2 regions of the Priestia sp. SIMBA_032 genome follow, and region 1 is predicted to be linked to the other one. Evidence: riboswitches for the same ligand, from Rfam matches in the RefSeq annotation. Region 1 holds a riboswitch; the other holds the start of a gene.
What was found. A riboswitch is a leader RNA that binds a small molecule or an ion and turns the genes downstream of it on or off. The one in region 1 is predicted to bind thiamine pyrophosphate.
Positions count from the first base shown of each region.

Region 2: another riboswitch for thiamine pyrophosphate. It lies ahead of thiT (energy-coupled thiamine transporter ThiT); the one in region 1 lies ahead of thiC (phosphomethylpyrimidine synthase ThiC).

Region 1 covers NZ_JAWRXD010000031.1:12,075-15,291, reverse strand. Annotated here, with positions in the region: gene SB717_RS30950 (undecaprenyl-diphosphate phosphatase) at 274-1,098, opposite strand; gene SB717_RS30945 (hypothetical protein) at 1,557-1,847, shown strand; TPP riboswitch at 1,929-2,043, shown strand; gene thiC (phosphomethylpyrimidine synthase ThiC) at 2,157-3,217, shown strand, end outside.
Region 2 covers NZ_JAWRXD010000003.1:81,766-84,982, forward strand. Annotated here, with positions in the region: gene SB717_RS10575 (amino acid permease) at 1-828, opposite strand, end outside; lysine riboswitch at 931-1,115, opposite strand; TPP riboswitch at 1,290-1,390, shown strand; gene thiT (energy-coupled thiamine transporter ThiT) at 1,423-2,028, shown strand; gene SB717_RS10585 (ethanolamine ammonia-lyase reactivating factor EutA) at 2,185-3,217, shown strand, end outside.

The sequences.
Region 1 (3,217 bases):
TTTTTATAAAGTTAAAACGATCTATACGTTGTCATACGTTTTTTACAGTCAATAAAACTAAACAGAAGTCTTACTTTTACTTAACTTTATACTGCACAAATATTAATTTACTATTTTTCGACACGTTTTGTCAATACCCATGTTTATAAAACGCTTTCAAAAGACAATAATATATATTTATGCAAAAAAGCTATTGCAATGTTGCAATAGCTTTTTCTTGCTTTTTAAGTCTTTATTAGAATTTTAAATGACTAAAAAACATGCGTATTTATTTTATAAAAATACAAAATATAGAATAGCCGCTAAGACAATTCGATAAATGGCAAACGGAACTAATTTAATGCGATTGATTAATTTTAAGAAAAATCGAATCGATATAAGCGCAAAAATAAAGGCGCTGATAAAACCGGCAATAAAAAACGGTAGTGCATCTGATGTGAAATACTGCCAGTTTTTAACCAATGAAAGTCCACTTGCTCCTGCCATGATTGGCACTGCCATAATAAATGTAAAATCTGCGGCTGCCTTATGGCTCATTCCAAGAAGAACCCCTCCTGAAATCGTTGAGCCTGAACGAGAAAAACCTGGCCAAAGAGCAATACATTGAAACAATCCTATACCCAGTGCTTGTCCATAAGACATTTGGTCCACCGTCTCTACACGCGGACGTTTAGGTCCAAACAAATCTGCTAGAATCATTAATACAGCTCCGAACACTAAGCCAATTAGCACCGTATTTAAAGAAAACAAATGTTCATCAATGTAATCATCAAACAAAAGTCCTAACACTCCCGCGGGTAACAAACCAACAATTACCTGCATTAAATTCAAGCGATTTGTCGGTCCAATTGGAGCAGCTGGTTTTTTTCCTAATCCTAATAAATTAATAAAACGATCTTTAAAAATAACAACTACTGCTAAGATTGACCCTAGCTGAATAACAATTTTAAATGTATTAGCTACTGGAGATGAAAATAATTCTTTTGAATTTAACCACAGGTCATCCACAATAATCATATGCCCAGTTGACGAAACAGGAGCAAACTCTGTTAAACCTTCTACAATCCCTAAAATGATTGCTACAATAATTTCCCACATAAAGCTATGTACCTTGCCTTTCTTTCAAATTAATAAGCTTACCGCTTCGTTTTACATGCTCAACTATTTTCCTATTTTGACACTTGCTTTTTTATCATAATTGTTAAAACTATGAAATACAATGTGTATTTGCAAAAAGATAAGAATCTTTAATAATTTGTAATAAAAAGCTTACGTGCTACAACCAAAAAACACGATATCAGCTTTTATTTGTTTTAAAAAGCAGTCACTATGTTCGGTATAAATTCCTGGCCTTTAGCTAAAAATGAATCATCTAGACTATTTTTCTTTAGTGTGAAAAAATGACTAAATCATTATGTTTTTCCCATCTCCCTTTACTGTCATCTATCATTTTAATCAACTAGTGCTGGCTTATACGACATATCCCCTAAGTAATTTGAAACTTTTCTCTCTCTTTTCTCGTATATAGTAGTATCTTTTTTAGGAGGCTTTTTACTATGAATGGAAATGTACGTACAATGAAATGGGTCACTGCTGGGTATGAAGCCTTGCTGGGAATTCCTTTAATTGGCGCGGGGATTGTTATGGGCTTTAGCTATACTCCTCTTTTTATTGGATTTATTCTTCATGCTATCACACTCATTTTAGCTAATAGACGAGGGTTATCTGCTTATGGAAACATACTAGGAATTGTTACCTCACTGGTTGCTTGGATTCCATTTTTAGGATTTATCATGCATATTATTACAGCTATTGTGATTGCAATCGATGCTGCTAGACAACGCTAATTGTCTAGCTTTTTTTATTTAAGGGTTGATTTTTTACCGAATGATGGTAAACTTAAGCCGTAAATCGAATAATTTGAATGTTATTTCTACTAGGGGTGTCTGATAGCTCAGACTGAGAGAAGAGTGCAATAAAACTCTTTAACCCTTTGAACCTGATTTGGGTTATACCAGCGGAGGGAAGTAGTCTTGAAAAGAATAGTATATGTTTATTCTTTTTTCGCCTATTCCATCGGGTTCTGTCTATCACAGAACCCGATTTTTTTATGGTTCGGTATAGCTACACTTTATGCGAAACCGGAGGAATATGTAATGTCAAAACAAAATGTATCAGTTTCTATGAAAAAGCCTTTTCCAAACAGTCACAAAGTATATGTCCAAGGATCCAGAAAAGACCTTAAAGTGCCTATGCGTGAAATTCATCAGTCTCCTACTACAGGGTCTTTTGGTGAAGAAGAAAATAGTCCCGTACGTGTATACGACACAAGCGGTGTTTATACAGATCCCTCTTATGAAATTAATTTACAAAAAGGACTACCAGCTCTGCGCGAAAAGTGGATTGCAGAACGAAACGATGTAGAAACATATCAAGGCCGTACGATTCAGCCACAGGATAACGGTTATTATGATGGTGATCCAAGAGATCAGTACGAGCGCTTTATCACTAATCGTTTACCTTTGCGCGCGAAAAAAAATCAAAATGTAACGCAAATGCACTATGCGAAAAAAGGAGTCATCACGCCCGAAATGGAATTTATCGCTATTCGTGAACAGATGGATCCTGAAGTTGTGCGTGAAGAAGTAGCAAGAGGACGTGCGATTATCCCTAATAATATCAATCACCCTGAAAGCGAACCGATGATTATCGGCCGCAAATTCCATGTGAAAATTAATGCTAATATCGGAAATTCAGCTATTCGTTCAGCTATTGAAGATGAAGTAGAAAAAATGACATGGGCAACGCGCTGGGGAGCCGATACAATTATGGATTTATCAACAGGAAAGGATATCCACACAACACGCGAATGGATTATCCGCAACTCGCCTGTTCCTGTAGGAACCGTTCCTATTTACCAAGCGCTTGAAAAAGTAAAAGGTGTAGCAGAAGATCTAACGTGGGAAGCATACCGCGATACATTAATTGAACAAGCAGAACAAGGTGTTGATTACTTTACTATTCACGCAGGTGTTCTTTTACGCTATATTCCTCTGACAGCGAAACGTACGACAGGTATTGTTTCACGCGGAGGATCCATCTTGGCGCAGTGGTGTTTAGCTCATCATGAAGAGAATTTTTTATATACTCGCTTTGAAGAAATCTGTGAAATCTGTAAAGCATATGATATTTCTATTTCGCTTGGCGATGGGCTACG
Region 2 (3,217 bases), on a different contig from region 1:
TAAAGTAAACGGACTTACTCGCACATCATCACTTGCTAAGGAATCCGCTGTGTATGGAATAAGCATCCCGATAACAAAAATAGCTAAAATATAAAATAACAAGATGCGCCAGAAGACTTGTTTAACTGCGCGAGGAACCGTTTTTTCCGGATCTTCACTTTCTCCAGCTGCGACTCCAAGCAACTCTGTTCCTTGGAATGAAAAACCAGCAGCCATAAAAATACCTAATACCGTAAAGAATCCACCGTGAATAGGTCCATCACCAAGCGTGAAGTTTTTAAAACCCGGTGCTTCATTGTTAAAGATACCAAAAATCATCATAATACCAATAACTAAAAAGATAATAACCGTTATTACTTTAATTAACGAAAACCAAAATTCCGATTCACCAAATCCTTTTACAGAAAGGTAATTAAGCCCAAACATAATTAATAAAAAGAGGGCACTCCATAAAATAGAGGAAGAGTTTGGGAACCAAAATTTCATAATAAGGGCTCCAGCGGATAATTCAGCTGCAATCGTAATAGCCCAGTTGTACCAATAGTTCCAGCCGAGAGCGAAACCAAAGGATGGATCTACAAACCGAGACGCATACGTACTAAACGAACCGGCTTCAGGCATATAAGCTGCGAGCTCCGCCAGGCTGGTCATCAAAAAGTAAACCATGACGCCAATGATCGCGTAAGCTAAAAGCGCTCCCCCAGGTCCTGCTGTGTGAATTGCTCCACCACTTGCTAGGAATAAACCGGTTCCGATGGCTCCTCCTAATGAAATCATCGTTAAGTGGCGAGATTTCAACCCACGTTTTAATTCTTGCTGCTCTTGCATAGATAAATACTCCTTTCGAATGTACGGAAAGAGACGGGATAACATAAAAAAAGCCCGCAGTATATGTGCGCGCTTTTAAATCTGAAAACCGCGTCAACCTTCCGTGAAGATAGCTCTTCACATCATTCGCATGATGTGACAGTTCTGTTCCTGTTCGGAGACAGCCCCAGCTTAAATCAACCGAGAAGTGATTTAAACTTCGGCAATTTTTCCTTTCAAGCAACATCCTCAATGTTCTCTGCATTTCCGTTACTTTACTATTAAAAACTGCGACCTCTACCTCATCGATTAGGATGAGGGTTTTTTATATTCAATTGACATAAAAGAAGTATATCAAATACTAAAACGATTGTCATTATAAAAAATAGATTCAGAAAATAGAAACATCTTTGAAATCTCTCGAATCTATTTTGTGACATATGGTATAATAAATAGTGTCTTCATAATACATAAATATCCGAACGTACCACAGGGGGAGCCGCCGTGCTGAGAGTGAACAAATTGTTCAGACCCTTCGAACCTGTTAGTTAACGCTAGCGTAGGAATGTGGGAATAGTAGCATATATTTGCTTACTCCTGTGTAAACCGTTTGATATGAATGATTCAAAAACAGGAGTGAGAAACGTGAATAAGGCATTACCTTTACAGGCTAAAATTGAAATAGCTATTTTTGCAGCATTAGCACTTTTACTTGATCTTTTGCCTTCCATTAAGATTGCAACGGCTGTGAGTATTTCGTTCTCCATGGTGCCCATTTTTATTATGTGCTTTCGCTGGGGAGTAAAAGGCGGAGCTCTATCTGGTCTATTATGGGGGCTTTTGCAGTTAGCAACAGGGACGGCTTATATTTTAACAGCACTGCAAACGTTTATTGAATATATTGTGGCTTTTGCTTTTATAGGTTTTGGAGGTGTTTTTTCACAATCTATCAAAACAAATTTAGCTAACAATAACAGATCAAAAGCTTTTGTTTTAATTGTTCTATCCCTTATTATCGGCAGCTTCGCACGTTATTTCTGGCACTTTATTGCTGGTATTATTTTTTGGGGATCATATGCGCCAAAGGGAATGTCCGCTCTGTGGTATTCTTTTTCAATGAACGGAATTTCAATGGTAGGGTCATTAATAGCCTGCTTAATCATTCTTTCACTATTAATTCCATCGGCATCAAGAATGATTGTAACTAAATCACACTCATAATAAAAAAGACTAAATCTACCAAGGTTTAGTCTTTTTTGTCATTTGTCACCTTTGTTTACACAAAAGCATGTCAGGTTTGATAACATAGTTAGTGAAATATTCAAAAAAATGTTTTATGATAATCACCATATTCAAACGAGATAAGGGATTGATCGTATGCTACAGAAATGGATGATGAGCATAGGGTTAGATATTGGAACAAGCACAACAAAACTGATTGTAAGCAAGCTGTTAATAGCAAATCAACAAAATCAGTTTACGCTGCCAGGCTGTCAAATTATTGATCGTCGCGTAACGTATGCAAGTTCCATCTATACAACACCTATGGTAAACGAGGTTGAAATCGATGTCCGAAGGTTAATGCTATTACTAGAAAAAGAATACAAAAAAGCAGGGATCTCCTTAGATCAAGTGGAGGCAGGCGCTGTGATCATTACAGGAGAAACGGCTCGGAAGCAAAATGCAGAGAGTATCGTTCATTATCTAGCTGAACACGCTGGGAACTTTGTTGTTGCAACAGCTGGTGCTGACTTAGAAGGAATGTTAGCAGCAAAAGGATCGGGAGCAATCGAACGCTCTCTTGAAACAAATCAAGTGATTGCCAATGTCGATGTAGGGGGAGGCACCGCTAACATCGCTTTATGTCAAAATGGCAAAGTGATAGAGACATTCACATTGCATGTAGGCGGAAGATTAATTCGTCTGAATTCAGATGGTCTTGTTACCTACGTTTCGTCTTATTTAACTGAATTTTTAAAAAATAATTCTTTGATGCTGTATGAAGGTGAAAAAGCAACATTTGAAAAACTCTCTTCTATCTGTCAATTGCTAGCTGAAGAAACCGTGAATTATGTAAGAGCACTGACTCAAACCTCTTCGCTGCTCGTTTCTCTTCATATAAGATCTTCTATCCAACCGGAAACAATCATGGTTTCAGGAGGAATAGGAGCAATGATGAAGAAACATAAGCCAAAAACAGTGAAGGAAGTGGCCATACACAGAGATATCGGTCCGCTGCTAGCGTATCACTTTCAATCCATACAGGTATCTCAAGCCGCTGAAACAACGCGCGCTACTGTCATTGGAGCCGGCATGCAAAATACAGAAGTTAGCGGGTCAACCGTATACATTGGGTCTAAACGGCTGCCGCTGAAAAATATTCCGATCATAGAAATACCCGTACAGCAAG